2 regions of the Schumannella luteola genome follow, and region 2 is predicted to be linked to the other one. Evidence: predicted binding sites of a transcription regulator. Region 2 holds the regulator's gene; the other holds the start of a gene.
What was found. The regulator LexA, encoded in region 2, represses DNA repair genes until DNA is damaged. The targets are predictions, from matches to a motif close to TCGAACANNTGTTCGA.
Positions count from the first base shown of each region.

Region 1: the regulator LexA is predicted to act here: its motif matches at 2,012-2,027, upstream of BJ979_RS06135 (HNH endonuclease signature motif containing protein).

Region 1 is NZ_JACBZY010000001.1:1,372,050-1,381,347, forward strand. It holds gene BJ979_RS06130 (multidrug effflux MFS transporter) at 1-184, shown strand, start outside; gene BJ979_RS06135 (HNH endonuclease signature motif containing protein) at 362-1,888, opposite strand; gene BJ979_RS06140 (phosphatase PAP2 family protein) at 2,148-2,912, shown strand; gene BJ979_RS06145 (saccharopine dehydrogenase family protein) at 2,949-4,250, shown strand; gene BJ979_RS06150 (helicase HerA-like domain-containing protein) at 4,353-6,296, shown strand; gene BJ979_RS06155 (hypothetical protein) at 6,298-6,972, opposite strand; gene BJ979_RS06160 (hypothetical protein) at 7,014-7,637, opposite strand; gene BJ979_RS06165 (magnesium and cobalt transport protein CorA) at 7,743-8,834, opposite strand; gene BJ979_RS06170 (TetR/AcrR family transcriptional regulator C-terminal domain-containing protein) at 9,212-9,298, opposite strand, start outside.
Region 2 is NZ_JACBZY010000001.1:3,187,438-3,196,735, forward strand. It holds gene priA (bifunctional 1-(5-phosphoribosyl)-5-((5-phosphoribosylamino)methylideneamino)imidazole-4-carboxamide isomerase/phosphoribosylanthranilate isomerase PriA) at 1-731, opposite strand, end outside; gene hisH (imidazole glycerol phosphate synthase subunit HisH) at 831-1,463, opposite strand; gene hisB (imidazoleglycerol-phosphate dehydratase HisB) at 1,460-2,065, opposite strand; gene BJ979_RS14530 (histidinol-phosphate transaminase) at 2,062-3,177, opposite strand; gene BJ979_RS14535 (hypothetical protein) at 3,187-3,537, opposite strand; gene BJ979_RS14540 (LysM peptidoglycan-binding domain-containing protein) at 3,668-4,012, opposite strand; gene lexA (transcriptional repressor LexA) at 4,317-4,994, shown strand; gene BJ979_RS14550 (ABC transporter ATP-binding protein) at 5,197-6,114, shown strand; gene BJ979_RS14555 (ABC-2 transporter permease) at 6,111-6,974, shown strand; gene BJ979_RS17710 (sensor histidine kinase) at 7,058-8,320, shown strand; gene BJ979_RS14565 (response regulator) at 8,317-8,976, shown strand; gene BJ979_RS14570 (LysR family transcriptional regulator) at 8,973-9,298, opposite strand, start outside.

The DNA of each region.
Region 1 (9,298 bases), 1.8 Mb from region 2:
CACGGCGGCCTCGCTGCTCGGCGCCGTCAACTTCGGCCTCGCCGGCGTGATCTCGCCGATCGTCGGCGTGCTCGGCATCACCTCGGCGCTGCCGATGGCGGCGGTCATGATCGGCTGCCACGTCGTCGCGAACGTCGTCATGTGGACGATCGTGCGGCCGCGGACGGTGCCGCCGATCGAGTAGGCCGGGCGCCCGGACCGGCGCGGGCGAGCGCGGGCGAGCGCGGGGCCGGGCCCGGCCCGGGTCGGGCCAGAGGAGCGTTGCGGTTGCCGCGACGTGATGGGTCGGCTGTGTGAGCGATCGAGTGCGTCGGTCTCTCGCGCGCACGGTCGATCGACGACGACAGGGAGTCGCTCGGCTTCAGAACGGGGCCGGGATCGGGTCATGGGCCGCCGCGATCGCGAACGGCGCACCGGTTTCATGGTCGCGAAGTCCGCGGGGGCGATCCGGTGGATCGTCGAGAGGTTCACCGCTGTCGGGGATCGGTCGGTGGCAGCGGATGGGGTGTCCGAGTGGCACGAACGCCACGGGTGGGGCGGGCGCGTCTTCGCGGTAGACGCGGCCGGTCGGGGATGTCCATTGCAGGACTCCGCCGGGATGCTGTCTCACTCGCCAGGCGGTGAATTGCTTCATCGAGTGATGCCGCTGGCACAGATGGGCGAGGTTGATCAGTGCCGTCGGACCGCCGAGCGCGTGGTCGAGGGTGTGGTCGAGCTCGCAGCGGATCGCCGCGATCCGGCATCCCGGGAAGCGGCAGTGCTGATCCCGGGCCCGCAGGTGACGGCGCTGCTCGAGCGAGGGCCGGTACCGGTCGACCGCGACCGTGACGCCGTCGATGGGATCGGTGAGCAGGCGGGTCCATGACGAGGTGTCGCCGGCGAGGTAGCGGGCGGTTCCGGCGTCGATCGGTGAGCGCCCGATGAGGTCGGCCGGGTTCTCGTCGTCGCCGAGGAGAGTGAGCGCGGACACGGTGACCTGCACCTGCGCGCGGATCGCACCCAGCGCACCGGGACCGTCGCCCTGCGCGGTCACGTCGAGCGCCGGGGCGCCGGCGAGGAGCAGGTCGGCGAACACGTCCGCGCGGATTTGGTCGACCGTCCGCCGATCCGTCGAGGCGCTGGCTCCGCTGGCAGATGCGATGTCGGCGGTGGTTTCTCCGCGCGGTTCGGCAGCGTCCTGCACCGCGTGCGCCATCCGCGTCAACCGATCCAGGATCCCGTCGCCGATCACCGTCGGGACGGTCGCGATCACGTCGCACATCCCATCCCGCCCCGGAATGAGCCGGACCGCACGGCCACGGGCGGCGTCCTCGTGCCGTTCGCTGAAGTTCCGGTCGGTGAGCATCTGGGCGTAGAGCTCGAGTCCGGCACGCACCCGGTTCGGGGTATCGGCGAGGCTGCGCTCGATCGCCTCCCGCTCGAACTCGCCCCGACGCTCGACCGGGACGACCCGGCCGGCGTCGACGATCACCGTGACGTGCCCTCGGGTGATGAACCCGTGCTCCCAGGCCGACAACGCGGCAGGGTAGAACTCGACGATCTCCCGTGCCTCGCCGATGCGGCGCTGCACGGTCCTGTCTGGGGAGCGGAGCACTCCCCCGATCTCCGCCGCGATCGACCGCAGAGCCATGTCATGTGCCCGCACGTTCACCGGAGACCCAGCGGCTTCGGCCTCCGCGAGCTGGCCGGCGCGGGCGAGCATTCGCACCTCCGCCACCTGCCCCGCCGTCAACGCCGCGAGCGCCGACTCCGCCTCACCCACCAGCCCCGGCAACGTCACGACCTCGCCGGCAACACGGCCACCGCCCGCGCTCACGAAGCCATCGACGTCGCCATCAGCGAACGGCGCTTGGCCGTCGCCTCCGAGTGACGTCCTGGGCTTCTCCATACCTGCACTGTGACAGCCACCACCGACATCCGCCGGAACACCCGAGCGAACCAGAACCGCAGATCAGATGCACATTCCACCGACATCCGACACGGGGGGCCCAGGACCACACACGAGACCACGCGAACCATCCGTTCGAGCCCGGGATCCTGATCGGCCGTCGGATTTGCTCGCGATCGGTCCGTCGCGCGAGCGCCGAGATGCTGTGCGGAGGCTCGATCGGCGAGGACTGTCCGAGGCCATGGCCTAGCGTGACGGGGTGCCCGTTCCGCCGACTCCCGCTGATGACGACCGCGGGAGCGCCGGGCGGCCGCTGACCCCGCGCGAGGCGGCCGCGCATCCCGTCACCGCCGCGCGCCGCCGACCGGCCCTGTTCGCCGCGCTGATCGTGCTCGCCGCCGCCTTCGGACTGGGCGCGCTGCTGGCCGTGCGCGGCAGCCAGCCGCCCGGGATCGACCGCGAGTGGATGGCCGAGATCATCGAGCACCGCAACCCGATCTGGGAGGTGCCGTCGCTGCTGTTCAACGCGATCGGCGGCGGCTGGTTCGCGGTGTTCGTCGTGCCGCTCGGGGTGCTCGCGGTGCTGCTGATCGTGCGGCGGCCGTGGGCCGCGCTGTACTGGGCGCTCGCGTGCGGAGCCAGCGCCGGGCTCGTGCAGCTGCTCAAGGCGCTGTTCGGACGGGCGCGGCCGCACGACATCCTCGTCGCCGTCGATCCGGGGTCGTTCCCCTCGGGCCACACCGCCAACGCCGCCACGCTCGCCGTCGTGCTCGGAGTGCTGCTCGCGCGGCGCTGGGTCTGGGTGCTCGGCGCGGTCTACGTCGTCGCGATGATGCTGAGCCGCACCTACCTCGGCGCGCACTGGATGACCGACACGCTCGGCGGGCTGCTCATCGGCGTCGCGGTCGGGCTGCTGGGATGGGCGGCGCTCGCCGGGCCGGTCGAGCGCGAGCGGCAGCGGCGACGCGACCTCGCGGCGGCGCGGTACGCCGACCCCTCGCCCGGCGGCGGGGGTGCGCGCTAGCCTCGCGCCATGAGCGACGACGCCGCGGCCCCGACCATGCGCATCCTTCTCGTCGGGGCGGGCGGTGTCGGCGACGCCTTCGCGCGCATCGCCGCGCGACGCTCCTTCTACGAGTTGATCGTCGTGACCGACTACGACCCGGCGCGAGCCGAGCGCACGGTCGCGTGGATCCGCGAGCGGCACGGCGACGAGGTCGCGTCGCGGTTCCGGGCGGCCCGCATCGACGCCTCCGATCCGGCCGATGTGACGCGGGTCGCGACCGAGCACGCGGTGACGCACGTGATGAACGCAGTCGAGCCGAAGTTCGTGCCGACGATCTTCCGCGGCGCACTGGATGCCGGCGCCGACTACCTCGACATGGCGATGTCGCTGTCGGAGCCGCATCCGACCGATCCGCACACCGAGACCGGGGTGAAGCTCGGCGACGACCAGTTCGCGCAGGCGGGCGACTGGGAGAGCGCGGGGCGTCTGGCGCTGGTCGGCATCGGCGTGGAGCCGGGGCTGTCGGATGTGCTCGCCCGCTACGCGTCGGATGTGCTGTTCGAGTCGATCGACGAGCTCGGCGTGCGCGACGGCGCGAACCTGGTCGTGCGCGACGAGACCGGGGCGGAGATCTTCGCGCCGTCGTTCTCGATCTGGACGACCATCGAGGAATGCCTGAACCCGCCGGTGATCTTCGAGAAGGAGCGCGGCTGGTTCACGACGCCGCCGTTCAGCGAGCCGGAGACCTTCGTCTTCCCCGAGGGCATCGGCGAGGTCGAATGCGTGAACGTCGAGCACGAGGAAGTGCTGCTGATGCCGCGCTGGCTCGACGCTCGCCGGGTGACGTTCAAGTACGGCCTCGGGGCCGAGTTCATCGGCGTGCTGAAGACACTCAACCTCCTCGGCCTCGACAAGACCGCCCCGGTGCGCGTGCGTTCGGCCGCCGGCCCGGTCGAGGTCGCCCCCCGCGATGTCGTGGCGGCATCCCTGCCGGATCCCGCGACGATCGGCCCCCGCATGACCGGCAAGACCTGCGCCGGCGTGCTCGTGACCGGGACCGGCGCGGTCGGCACCGAATGGGAGGGGCGCCCGCGGGAGGTGTATCTGTTCCACGTCGCCGACAACGAATGGACCATGGCCGAATACGGCACCCAGTGCGTCGTCTGGCAGACCGCCCTCAACCCGGTCATCGCCCTCGAACTGCTCGCGACCGGCGTCTGGACCGGCACCGGCGTCCTCGGCCCCGAGGCCTTCGCCGCCCGCCCCTTCCTCGAGCTCATGGCCCGCCCCGTCGCCGACGGCGGCTACGGACAGCCCTACGGCCACGAAGAACGCACCCCCACCACGTCGAGCTGAACCGAGGATCGTGCCACCTCGTCGGCATCAGCACTCCATACCGACGCGAGCGCACGATCCCCGACCGTGGAAGCGGGAAGGCGCTCTCAATAGGGTGAGGGCATGAGTGACGCCGAGGACAAGGTCGCTGCTGCACGTCGGGCGCTCGAGGAGGCGCAGGCGGCGCTCGCCGCCGCCGAGGCGGAGCACGCCGGGGCGGACGCGGAACGGGATGCGACGCCCGCGACCGTCGAGCCGACCGCCGCGACGACTCCTGCATCCGCGCCCGCAGTCGACGCTGAACCCGCCGAGCCCGCCACTACCGCGGCTCCCGCTCCCGCCGCACCCGCCTCCGTCCCCGCCGCTCCCGCAGCTCCCGCGACACCAGCCGCTCCCGCCGCCCCCGGCCCGCTCACCGCACCCCAGGTCGACGCGATCCGCGCCGGGTACGCCTTCGACGGTCCCGCGCTCGAGATGGGCGCCCTCGTGAACGGCGACGCGCTCGCCGACGTGCCCGTGCGCATCCCGCTCGGCATGACCAATCGCCACGGCCTCGTCGCCGGCGCCACCGGAACCGGCAAGACGAAGACGCTGCAGGTGCTCGCCGAGCAGCTCAGCGCCAACGGAGTCCCGGTGTTCGCGGCCGACATCAAGGGTGATCTCTCGGGCATCGCGAGCCCCGGCGAGGGCAACGAGAAGCTGCTCGCCCGCACGCGCGGCATCGGCCAGGACTGGGCCCCGCAGGCCGCCCCGACCGAGTACTACACGCTCGGCGGGCTCGGCACCGGCATCCCGATCCGCGCGACCGTCTCGAGCTTCGGCTCGCTGCTGCTCAGCAAGGTGCTGGGCCTCAACCAGACGCAGGAGTCGAGCCTGGCGCTCGTCTTCCACTACGCCGACCAGGCCGGCCTGCCGCTGCTCGACCTCAGCGACCTGCGGGCGGTGCTGACCTTCCTCACGAGCGACGACGGCAAGGATGAGCTCACCCAGCTCGGCGGCCTGTCGAAGGCGACCGCAGGCGTCATCCTGCGCGAGCTGATCGGCTTCGCCGACGCGGGCGCGGATGTCTTCTTCGGCGAGCCGGAGATCGACACGGCCCAGTTCCTGCGCACGACGGCCGACGGCCGCGGCATCGTCAGCCTGCTCGAGGTGCCGAGCGTCGCCGACCAGCCGGCGCTGTTCTCGACGTTCCTCATGTGGCTGCTGGCCGATCTGTTCAACGACCTGCCCGAGGTCGGCGACCTCGACAAGCCGAAGCTGGTGTTCTTCTTCGACGAGGCCCACCTGCTGTTCAAGGACGCGTCGAAGGATTTCGTGGCGCAGATCACCCAGACGGTGCGCCTCATCCGCTCGAAGGGCGTCGGCATCTTCTTCGTCACGCAGACGCCGAAGGACGTGCCGTCGGATGTGCTCGCCCAGCTCGGCAGCCGAGTGCAGCACCAGCTGCGCGCCTTCACTCCCGAGGACGCGAAGGCGCTCAAGGCGACCGTGACGACCTACCCGAAGAGCGGCTACCAGCTCGGCGAGGTGCTGCAGTCGCTCGCGACCGGCGAGGCGATCGTGACCGTCATGAACGAGAAGGGCGCGCCGTCGCCCGTCGCCTGGACCCGCCTGCGCGCCCCGCAGGGTTCCATGTCGCCGACGCCGCTCGAGCAGATCCAGGCGACCGTGAACGCCTCGCCGCTGCTCGCGCAGTACGGCACCGCGATCGACCGCGAGTCGGCGCGCGAGATCCTGGCCGCGAAGATGGATGCCGCCGCCGCGGCCGACCGCGCCGCCGAGGAGCAGGCCCAGGCCGAGGCGGATGCCGCGCAGAAGGTCAAGGACGACGAGAAGCGCGCGAAGGACGAGGCGAAGGCGAAGGTCCAGGCGCAGCGCGACTACGAGCGCACCCTCGCCGAGGCTCGCCGCAGTCAGGGCCGCGCCACCACGACCCGCACCTCGTCGAGCCGCGCATCCACCCGCCGAGAGAAGTCGGTGGCCGAGGAGATCCTCGGCTCGACGACCGGTCGCACGGTCATCCGCGAGATCGTGCGCGGCATCTTCGGCACGCTGAAGCGCAAGTAGGTCAGCGCGTCGTCGAGCGCTCGCGCTTCGCGAGGATGCGGCGCTGGCGCACCATCATGAGCTGAGGCCCGAGCAGCGGCGCGATCGCCGTCCAGATCAGCCAGACCGCGATCGACGCGTACGAGATGAGGATCCCCGCATCCGTCAGCGCGACGATCTCGGCGGTGCTCGGATCGCCGGAGCGCTCGCGACCGTTCAGCAGCAGTCCGCGCGCGAAGAGCTCATTCGCCGCGAGGTAGAGCCCGGCCGCGATCGCCCCCGCGAGCAGGCCCTTCCACCAGCGCGGTCGACCGCGCCGCAGCAGGCCGTCGAGGGGATAGTGCGCGAGAGTGCGCCCGGGCGCTCCGGTCAGCAGGACGGCCGCCAGCGCGAGCGCCAGATAGAGCAGCAGCAGCGGGTCGCCGCGGGAGAACTCCGGGCGCAGGTCGTTCCAGAGAACGAGCTGCGCGACGCCGGCCGCGAAGATCCCGAGCAGCACGATCGCCGAGCCGGTCGAGGCGATCGCGCGCGTCCGTCGCAGTCGATCGAGGTCGCGGGTCGGCACCTCCGCGGGCGTCGCAGGCTCCCGGCTCGCGCGGCCGTCGACCGGGGCGCGGGCGTCGAGCCGGGTCCCGCACGCCGAGCAGCGGTCTTCGCCGATCTCGTACGGCAGCGAGCACATCGAGCATCGGCGCATGGAGGCAGTCTGCCCGCTCGCGGGCCGGACGTGAAGGTGTCTCAGCCGGGAATGCGGTCGCCGAGCGCGAGCATCGCGCCCGCGGCGACGCCGAGCACGAGCACGCCGGCGCCGAGGATCGCCGCGACGCGCAGCCACGGCTTGTTCTCGAACCAGTACTCGCTGCCCGGGTAGGTCTCGAAGAACGCCTTCGACGTCACCGGCTCGGCGACGGTCTGCACCGGCACGGGCAGGGCGGCGGCGAGCTTCTCGAGCAGGCCGTCATCCCAGAAGTTGCCGCGCAGGCGGAACAGCCGGCGCCCGGTCGCGTCGCGCACGAGCATCTGCAGCACCGGGTCGGGAGCAGCCCCGACGAAGGTCGGCACGAGCAGCACCTCGTGCACGTCGTCGAGGTCGACGCGCACCATCGGGCTGAAGATGCCGTTGCCGCTGAGCTCGCGATCGGTGAGTCGCACGTGGATCGTGAGCTGACGGATGCCGAGCACGACGCAGGTGATCACGATGGCCGACTCGATGAGCACGGTCGGCAGCAGGCCGTCGCCGAGCACGACGAGGGCGACGGTCACCGGCACGAGCGCGAGCACGAGAGCCGTGATCGCGCCGACCAGGATGGATCGGCGTAGGCGCGCGAAGACGAGCGTCGTCGGCGTCGTCATGGTCGTCACCCCGTCCTCCTCCTCGGGTCTGCTGTCTCGATGGTGACAACTCTGCCGGATCCGCGCGTCATCCCAGTTCGGGGCACCCCGGTTCGGGGGCACCCCGAACCGCTCTCAGAGCCAGCGCTTGCGCTTGAACACGAACCACAGCCCCGCGCCGAGCCCCAGCATGAGCGCGATCGCGAAGGGGTAACCCCACGCCCAGTGCAGCTCGGGCATGGCGTCGAAGTTCATGCCGTAGACGCCCGCGATGAGCGTCGGCGCGAACAGGATCGCCGCCCACGACGTGATCTTCTTCGTCTGCTCGCCCTGCTCGAGCTGGATCTGCGCGAGCCGCCGGCTCTCCTCGCCCTGGGCGAGGCTGGCGCGGGTCATGCGGCGCATCCCCTCGTTCTGCTCCTGGGTGACGAGGGTCGAGTGCAGGGTGAGGAGGCTCTCGAGCAGCGCGCGGAAGGCATCCGCCCGCTCGGTGATGCGCAGCGCGTGGTCGAGCACGTTGCGCACCTGGTTCTGCACCTCGTCGTCGGCGCCGTACTTGCGCGAGCCGCGCAGCAGCCCGTGCAGCATGTCGGGCAACGGGCCGATCGCGCGCTGGAAGTCGATCACCTGCGAGAGCAGGTGGTAGATGCGCTGGGATGCGGCCGGGTCGGCCTTGCCGCGCAGCAGCTCGTCCTCGAGCGCATCCACGCCCTCCTGCAGGCCGTGCACGACGGGCGCGTAGCCGTCGACGACCTCGTCGAGGATCGCCGCGAGCACGGCCTCCGAGCCGCCGCAGAGCGTCTGCGGGTTCGCCTCGAGCCGCGCCCGCACGCCGGCGAGCGAGGGGCGGTCGGCGTGCCGCACGGTGATCACGAAGTGCGGCCCGGCGAAGACGTGGATCTCGCCCGACTCGACCGTGACGCCGTCGGCGGTGGATGCGGCGGTGGCGTCGGCGCCCGCGAGCCAGGCCGGCCGCAGCACCAGGAACAGCGTGTGGTCGTACCGCTCGAGCTTGGCCCGCTGGTGGCCCTTCTGCGCGTCCTCGACAGCGAGCGGGTGCAGGTCGAACTCCTCGGCCAGCTCGGTCAGCTGGGCGGCGGTCGGGCGCAGCAGGCCGATCCAGGCGAGATCGTCGGTGCCCACGAGGCTCTCGGAGGTGAGATGCGTCTCGGGAGGGGCGGCCAGGCGTGCGCCGTCGCGGTAGATGCCGGTGTCGATGAGAGTCATCACTCCTCCTGAGGTGTCAGGAGGCAGGCGTGCGCAGACCCGGCGTCAGACGAGTGGATGCGCGGGCGCGAGCTGAGTCAGCCGCGGACGCGGGCATCCATCCGCCTCGTGCCGGGACGAGGGAGGAGGATCAGGACGCAGAAGCGCCGAGGCAGGAGCGACGGCGCTTCTGCGGATCATGATCGCCGATCATCGTGCGCGTCACCTGCCTCTCGCGGTTCGTTCTGCGGGTCTCGCGGGGCCGTCGCGCTGGGCGTCGACCGGGCGTCTCGGGCTCGCGCGGGGCGCGGGCCTCGGCAAGGATACGCCTCTTCCGCGGCGGGGGCGCACGCCCCCGTTTCGGGCTCGACGGCGGGCTCCCGCTCGCGCTCGATGAGTCAGGGCACGGGTGCGTAGGCGCGCAGGAACGCGGCGGCGCCGGCGCGGGCCGCGGTGCGCACGCGGCGGGCGGTGACGTCGAGCGG
Region 2 (9,298 bases):
AGCGCCTCGGCCAGCGTGAAGGCGCCCGCGTAGAGCGCCTTGCCGACGATCGCGCCCTCGATGCCCGAGGGCACGAGCTCGCGCAGCGCCGCGATGTCGTCGAGGTTCGAGATGCCGCCGGAGGCGACCACCGGCTTGTCGGTGCGCTCGGCGACCTGCTGCAGCAGCTCGAGGTTCGGGCCGCGCAGCGTGCCGTCCTTCGTGACGTCGGTGACGACGTAGCGGGCGCAGCCGGCGTCTTCGAGGCGGTCGAGCACGGTCCACAGGTCGCCGCCGTCGCGGGTCCAGCCGCGAGCGGCGAGGGTCGTGCCGCGCACGTCGAGGCCGACGGCGATCGCCTCGCCGTACTCGGCGATCACGTGGGCGGCCCACTCGGGGTTCTCGAGCGCGGCGGTGCCGAGGTTGATGCGCTTGGCCCCGGTCGCGAGCGCGGCCTCGAGACTCGCGTCGTCGCGGATGCCGCCCGACAGCTCGACGTTCAGCTCGCGCGGCACGCTCTTGATGACCCGCTTGATGACGGCGCGGTTGTCGCCGCGGCCGAAGGCGGCGTCCAGGTCGACCAGGTGGATCCACTCGGCGCCCTGTTCGACCCACACGCCGGCGGCCTCGACCGGGTCGCCGTAGTCGGTCTCGCTGCCGGCCTCGCCCTGGGTGAGGCGCACGGCCTTGCCGTCGGCGACGTCGACCGCCGGCAGGAGGGTGAGACGCGGGGCGGAGTTGAACTCGGTCATTGCGGGTGGATCCTCGGGATGTCGGTCGTGCGGTCGGTCAGGCGATGGTGCGGAGGCGAGAGCCGCGACGCCCCGGACGGACGGACGCGACCCTCGAAGTCAGAGTCGGTCGATCCAGTTGCGCAGCAGTCGGATGCCGGCCTCGCCCGATTTCTCGGGGTGGAACTGCGTCGCCGACAGCGGGCCGTTCTCGACGGCCGCGAGGAAGCGGCCGCCGTGGTCGGACCAGGTCAGCTTCGGGCTCGTGTGCTGCGGCGACTCGGGCAGATCCCAGCTGCGCGCGGCGTACGAGTGCACGAAATAGAAGCGCTCATCGGCGAGGCCGTCGAACAGCTGCGAACCGGCGTCCGGCGTCACGGTGTTCCAGCCCATGTGCGGCAGCACCGGGGCCTCGAGCTCGTCGACCGTTCCCGGCCACTCCCCCAGCCCCTCGGCCTCGACCCCGCGCTCGACACCCCGGTCGAACAGCACCTGCATGCCGACGCAGATGCCCAGCACCGGGCGGCCTCCGGCGAGGCGACGACCGATCAGCTCACCGCCGCGCACCTTCTGCAGCGCATCCATGACGGCCGAGAAGGCGCCGACGCCCGGCACGAGCAGGCCGTCGGCGTCGAGCACCTTCGTGCGGTCGGCGGTCAGCTCGACCTCGGCGCCGGCGGCCTCGAGCGCCTTGACGGCGGAGTGCACGTTGCCCGAGCCGTAGTCGAGCACGACGACCGACGGTCGGGTCACAGGGCGCCCTTGGTCGAGGGGATGCCGTCGACGCGCGCGTCGGGCTCGACGGCCTTGCGGAAGGCGCGGGCGAAGGCCTTGAACTCGGCCTCGGCGATGTGGTGCGGGTCGCGACCGGCGAGCACGGTCAGGTGCACGCTGATGCCGGCGTGGAAGGTGATCGCCTCGAAGACGTGACGCACCATCGAGCCGGTGAAGTGCCCGCCGATGAGGTGCAGGGCGAAACCCTCGGGTTCGCCCGAGTGCACGAGGTAGGGGCGACCCGAGACATCGACGACGGCTCGCGCGAGCGCCTCGTCGAGCGGCACGTGGGCGTCGCCGAAGCGGCCGATGCCGTGCTTGTCGCCGAGCGCCTGACGGATCGCGGTGCCGAGCGTGATGCCCGTGTCCTCGACCGTGTGGTGCACGTCGATGTCGGTGTCGCCGGTGGCCTTGACCGTGAGGTCGACGAGCGAGTGCTTCGCGAAGGCGGTCAGCAGGTGATCGAAGAACGGCACGCTCGTCGAGATCTCCGACTTGCCGGTTCCGTCGAGGTCGAGTGAGAGCTCGATGCTCGACTCGCTGGTCGAGCGGGTCAGCTGCGCGGTGCGGCCTGCGGTCATGCCTGCGATCCTACCGACGCGGCCGCGTGCGCCCCGCCCGGCCCGAGGGCCGCGAGCTGCTCGAGGAAGTACGTCGTCTCCTGCTCGGTGCCCGCCGTCACGCGGAGGGTGTTCGGGATGCCGACATCGCGGATCAGGATGTCCTTGGCGAACAGCGCCTCGAACGTCGCCTGCGGCTCGTCGACGCCGCCGAAGAAGACGAAGTTCGCGCTCGACGGATAAGGACGGAAGCCGAGCCGCGGCAGTTCGGCCACGAGACGGTCGCGCTGCTCGGCGATGTCGTCGACCATCGCGAGCATCGTCGGGGCGTGCTGGAGCGCCGCGACGGCGGCCGCCTGCGTCAGCGCCGAGAGGTGATACGGCAGGCGCACGAGACGCAGCGCATCGATCGCGGCCGGGTCGGCGGCGAGGTAGCCGACCCGCGCACCGGCGAAGGCGAAGGCCTTGCTCATCGTGCGCGAGACGAGCAGTCGCTCGCGACCCGGCAGCAGGCTCAGCGCGCTCGGCTGATCCTTCGGCATGAACTCGGCGTAGGCCTCGTCGACGAGCACGATCCCCGGGGTCGCGTCGTAGACGGCCTCGACGACATCCACCCCGAGCGGCGTGCCCGTCGGGTTGTTCGGCGCGCAGAGGAAGACGACGTCGGGACGGTGCTCGGCGACCTGCGCCGCCGCCGTCTCGGGCGTGAGCTCGAAGTCGTGGTCGCGCTGCCCGGCGATCCAGGTCGTGCCGGTACCGGAGGCGATGATCGAGTGCATCGAGTAGGTGGGCGGGAAGCCGAGCAGGCTGCGCCCGGGGCCGCCGAAGGCCTGCAGTACGTGCTGCAGCACCTCGTTCGAGCCGTTCGCGGCCCAGATGTTCTCGGGCGCGAGTCCGTGCCCGAGGTAGGCCGCGAGGTGCTCGCGCAGCTCGGTGAACTCGCGGTCGGGGTAGCGGTTGACGCCGAGCACGGCGCGGGCGACGGCCTCGACGACGTGCTGGGCGACCTCTTCGGGCACCGGATGCGTGTTCTCGTTGACGTTGAGCTGGTAGCGCACGGGGGCCTGCGGCGCGCCGTAGGGCGCCTTGCCACGCAGGTCGTCTCGGATCGGGAGCTCGGAGAGCGATGTCACCGCACGAGTCTAGGGCGACGGCGCGGCGCCCTCCGGCGCGGTGACGGGGCGTGACGACGAGGTGGGCGACTCCGGGGCTGACCCGTCGATCGGCGACGCCGCAAGCAGCCGGAGGAAGTCGTGCACCTGCTCGGCCGGGATCTCGCACGGCTTGAGAAGCACGCCGGCGGCGGTGCGCCAGATGTTCGCGCTGAGGTAGCCGTGACCGCCGAGGCGCTCGGCGGTGAGCGTGGTCGCGCGACCGTCGGCGTGGTCGGCCCGCGTGACTCCCCAGGGTTCCCCGGCGATCTCCCGACGCGACCAGCCGAGGGGAAGCGCGTCGATCGCGGCGAGCTCGCGCGCATCCAGGTCGTCGGTCATGTTCCGAGATTAAAGGGGCGGGCCCGCCGACCGTCGGGGGAACGGAGGCGGGCCCGATTCGGTCGACCGCGAGGGGGATGCGGCGACCGCGAGCGCCGGGCGAACCCGGCGGACGTGGAAGTGCGAACGATCAGCGGCTGTACTGCGTGGGGATCGCGAGCTGCTGGTTCGGCGTGATGCTGGCCGAGCCGAGCTGGTTGAGCTTGATGATCTCGGAGACGACGTCGCGCGGGTCGCTCTGCGGGGCGACGCGCTCGGCGATGCTCCAGAGGGTGTCGCCCGCCTGCACGCGGACGTGCTCGAAGGTCGTCGACGAGCTGGACGAGGTCGCGACCGCGTCGCCGCTGCCGACGACGAAGGCTCCGACGCCCAGGACGAGCGGGATCGCGATGAGGACCGAGAGCACGACCTGACCGCGGCGCGTGATGCGCAGGCGCGGGGCCGCAGCCGTCGGGGCGAGGGAGATGGTGCTCATGGTGACCTCCTGAGTCTGGACAGCTTCGCGGCCGACGCTCGGCCGGGAGAGCCGGCTGCGAAGCTGTGTTCCGAACATATCTTCTATCGAACGTATGTTCAAGTGGATCGTCGGTTTCGGTCTGATAACAGGCGCGGATGCGACGACACGCTCGAACAGATGTTTGAGCAGACCTTTCGAACCGGATACAGTTCCGAATGTCTGGGAACAGCTTCCCGACGACCACCGACATCCGCCGGTACACGTCGTCGAGGGCCCTCAGAAGTCGGGTTTTCAGAACGTGACCAGCCAGAGAGGACCGCCCATGAGCGACGCCACCGACCGAGGCGCCACCGGCGGCACCCGCCGGCGCAAGAGCCTGAGCGAGAAGCAGCTGGCGATCCTCGAGTTCATCTCCCAGCAGGTCGCCACGCGCGGCTACCCGCCGAGCATGCGCGAGATCGGCGACGCCGTCGGGCTCGCCTCGCTCTCGAGCGTGACCCACCAGCTCAACCAGCTCGAGCTGAGCGGCTACCTGCGCCGTGACCCCAACCGCCCGCGCGCGCTCGAGGTGCTCATCGACCTGCCGTCGACGTCGTCGGCCGTCGAGTCCGCTCCCTCCGTCGGCGACGCCGCGATGGTGCCGCTCGTCGGCCGCATCGCCGCCGGCATCCCGATCACGGCCGACCAGCAGGTCGACGAGGTCTTCCCGCTCCCCCGCCAGCTCGTCGGCAAGGGCGAGCTCTTCATGCTCAAGGTCGTCGGCGAGTCGATGATCGACGCGGCCATCTGCGACGGCGACTGGGTCGTCGTGCGCACGCAGAACACTGCCGAGAACGGCGAGATCGTCGCGGCGATGCTCGACGGCGAGGCGACCGTCAAGGTGTTCCGCCAGCGCGACGGCCACACCTGGCTGCTGCCGCGCAACTCCGCCTTCGAGCCGATCCTCGGCGACCAGGCCGAGGTGCTCGGCAAGGTCGTCGCCGTGCTGCGCGCGGTCTGAGCCCGCGAGCGAGGTACGGCGTCAGCACCGACGCGGTCACGCACCGCCACCGTCTCGAGGCGGAGACGCGCCTCCCCCGCTGGTACCACGGTGCCAGCCGGATCGCGCACGAACCCGCCCCACGGCGGATGACCGCGACTCATCTCTCTTCCTAGCGTTGATGACGCAGGGCACACGGCCCCGCTCACGACGAAGGGCAGACATGATCCAGGCTCGCGCGCTCACCAAGCGCTACGGGGCGAAGGTCGCGGTCGACGGCATCGACTTCACCGTGCGTCCCGGTCAGGTGACCGGCTTCCTCGGCCCCAACGGCGCCGGCAAGTCGACCACCATGCGCATGATCGTCGGACTCGACCGTCCGACCTCCGGCGGCGTCACCGTCAACGGACGGCCCTACGCCGAGCACCGCGCTCCCCTGCGCGAGGTCGGCGTGCTGCTCGACGCGAAGGCCGTGCACACCGGCCGCAGCGCGTTCAAGCACCTGCAGTCGCTCGCGGCGACCCACGGCATCCCCACCGCCCGCGTGCACGAGGTCATCGCCCTCACCGGCCTCGACAGCGTCGCCCGCAAGCGCGTCGGCGGCTTCTCGCTCGGCATGGGCCAGCGCCTCGGCATCGCCGCCGCGCTGCTCGGCGACCCGGCGACGCTGATCCTCGACGAGCCGGTCAACGGGCTCGACCCGGAGGGCGTCACCTGGGTGCGCCAGCTCGTGCGCGGCCTGGCCGCCGAAGGACGCACGGTGCTGCTCTCCTCGCATCTGATGAGCGAGATGGCGCAGACCGCCGACCACATCATCGTGCTCGGGCGCGGGCAGGTGCTGGCGGATGCGCCGGTCGCCGAGATCATCGCCGGCGCCGGCGGAGCGACCGTGCGCGTGCGCACCCCGCAGCCGCAGCTGCTCGCCGAGGCGCTGCGCGGCGCGACCGTGACCCCGCTGCCGGACGGCGCGGTGAGCGTGCACGGCGCGACAGCCGAGACCGTCGGCGAGGCCGCCGCCGCCCGCGGCGTCGTGCTGCACGAGCTCACGCCGATCGCGAGCTCGCTGGAGGAGGCGTACCTGGCGCTGACGGCCGACGAGGTCGAGTACCGCAGCGCCCAGCCCGAGGCGGTGCTGCGATGACCGCCGCGACGCTCGCTCCGTCCGCCGGTGCGACGAACACGACCCGCCCGGGCGTGACCTTCGGCCGCGTGCTGCGCTCGGAGTGGATCAAGTTCACGAGCCTGCGCTCGACCTTCTGGACCAGCGCCATCATCCTCGTGCTCTGGATCGGCCTCGCGGCGATGCTCGCGGCGACCGCGCCGACCGAGCTCGCCCCCGGCGCCGACCCCGACGAGAACGGACGGTTCCTGCTCGGCACCGTCGTCACCACCGGCGCCTCGATCGGCGTGCTGGTCGCGGCGATCCAGGGCGTGCTGATCATCTCGGGCGAGTACTCGACGGGCATGATCCGCTCGAGCCTCGCGGCCGTGCCGCGCCGTCTGCCGGTGCTCTTCGGCAAGGCGATCGTCGCCTTCGTCTGGATGTTCCTGCTCGGCGCCGTGGGCGTTCTCGGCTCGCTCGGCGTGGCGGCCGCGCTGTTCACCGCCCGCGACATCCCGCTCGTCATCGACGGCGACGTGCTGACCGCCTTCGCCGGCGCCGCTCTCTATCTGGGCCTCGTCGCCGTGTTCGGCCTCGGCATCGGCACGGCCGTGCGATCGTCGGCGGGTGGGATCGCGATCGCGCTGGGCGTGCTGCTCGTGCTGCCGACCCTGCTCATGGTGCTCAGCTCGTGGCTCGACTGGATCGGCGACGTGATGAAGTTCCTCATCTCGCAGGCCGGCTCGACCCTCGCCTCGGTTCCGGGGCCGTCGGCGATGGCCCTCGGTGGTGCGGCCGACGATGCTCTGACGCCGGCCGTCGCCGCGATCGTGGTGCTCGTCTGGGCGGTCGCCGCGCTCGTGCTCGGCGCGATCGCCCTGAAGCGGCGGGACGCCTGAACCGCGCGGCGAAGCGGCCGAGGTCCTCTGCGGATGCGGAGGGCCTCGGCCTTCCGCATCCCCCGGGCCGGATCCGCAGCTGGCTGCAACGGCACGCGCGTGCCGTCGACGGCACGATCGCGGGCCTGTTCGCGGGGTTCGCCGTACTGACCGTCGTCGCGTCGGCGGTATTCAACGAGCGCACCCCGCTCTGGGATCTGCCGAACCCCGGATGGTGGACGATCCCGACACTGATCTGCATCGCCGCGTCGACGGTCGCGCTGCTGTTCCGGCGCAGCCGCCCTCTCTGGGGCGTCGTGCTCGCGGCCGCGCTCGTGCTGGTTCCGCTGCCGGTTCCGAGCCTCGCCGAGCCGACGTTGAGCATCTTCGCGCTGTACGCGGTCGGCGCCTACCGCGGAGGCCGCACCGCCTGGCTCTCCTTCACCCTCATCGCCGGCTGCTCGGCGCTGAGCACCGCCCTCGGGGCGGCCGTGCCCGGCGTGTGGTCGGTGATCGAGGGCGAGACCGGTCACGGCGTCGCCGCGCTGAGCTCGACGCTCGTCGTCTCGACGATCTTCCTGCTCTCCGCTCTGCTGCTCGGCATGAGCATCGGCAACCGCCGCCGCTACCTCGACGCCCTCATCGACCGCGCCGGTCAGCTCGCGCGCGAACGCGACCAGCGTGCGGAGATCGCCGCGGCCGAGGAGCGGGGCCGCATCGCCGGCGAGATGCACGACGTGCTCGCGCACAGCATGTCGGTCATGATCGCGCTCTCGGAGGGCGCCGCCGCGACCGCCGCAACGCGGCCCGCCGATGCCGCGGCGACGATGAGCACGGTCGCCGAGACGGGACGCCGCAGCCTCGCCGAGCTGCGCCGGCTGCTCGGGGTGCTCGGCGAGCCCGGCCAGGCGGAGCGCCGCCCGCAGCCCGGCGCCGCGCAGCTCGGCGAACTGGTCGCCGGCTTCCGCACGGCTGGGCTGCGGGTCGAGCTGAGCTCCCGCGGCGAGCCGGGCGCGGATGCCGCACTCGGGCTCACGGTCTACCGGATCATGCAGGAGTCCCTCACGAACGCCCTCCGCTACGCCGACGGCGCTCCCGCGTCGGCCGACATCGACTGGGGCGTCGAGCGCGTCGAGATCACCGTGCTCGATCGCGGGACGGGACGCCGCACCGCCCAGCAGGGCGCCGGCCGCGGCCTGCTCGGGATGCGGGAGCGCGTCGCGCTGTTCGGCGGCTCGGTCGAGACCGGGCCGGCCGAGGGCGGCGGCTGGCGGGTGCGCGCCGTGCTGCCCCGCGACGGCGGGCGCGACGATGCGCCGCGCCGAGCACCTCATCCATCCACCGCTGCCGACAAGGAGACCCCGTGACCGATCGCATCCGCGTGCTCATCGTCGACGATCAGGAGCTCGTGCGGCTCGGCTTCCGCATGGTGCTCGACGCCGAGGCCGACATCGAGGTCGTCGGCGAGGCCGGCGATGGCGCCGCCGCGGTCGCGGAGGTGCGCCGGCTCGAGCCCGATCTGGTGCTGATGGATGTGCGCATGCCCGAGATGGACGGCATCCGCGCGACCGAGCTCGTCGTCGCGCTGCGCCCCGACACCCGCGTGCTCGTGCTCACGACCTTCGACCGCGACGAGTACGCCTTCGGCGCGCTGCGCGCGGGCGCGAGCGGCTTCCTGCTCAAGGACGCGCGGCCGGCCGAGCTGGCCGACGCGATCCGCGCCGTGCACCGCGGGGATGCCGTGGTCGCGCCGCGTGTGACCGCGCGCCTGATCGACCTGGCGGCCCCGGCGCTGGAGCCGACCGGACGCGACGACACCGTGCTCGCGGTGCTCACCGACCGCGAGCGCGAGGTGTTCCAGCTCATGGCCGAAGGCGCGACGAACGGCGAGATCGCCGGCCGCCTCTACCTCTCGGAGTCGACGGTGAAGACGCACGTCGGGCGGGTGCTGCGCGGGCTGGGCCTGCGCGACCGGGTGCAGGTGGTCATCCTCGCCTACGAGATCGGCGCGGTGAAGCCCTAGTCGCGCTCGAGGTCGGCGTCGAAGCCCTGCTCGGCGTCCGAGCTCTGCTCGCCGTCGAGCAGCGAGATGCCGAACTCCGCGACGACGGAGCGCAGCTCCCCCAGGTAGCGCTGGGCCTGCTCGGTGAGCGGGATCGCCGAATGCTCGATCCATCCGATCTCGATGCGATCGTCGATGTCGAGCGGGATCGCGACGATCTCGGGGTTCAGGTCGTCGCTGATGATGCCCGTCGAGATCGTGTAGCCGTCGAGTCCGATCATGAGATTGAAGATGGTCGCCCGATCGGAGACGCGGATCTCCTGCCGGCTCGAGAGGGTCGAGA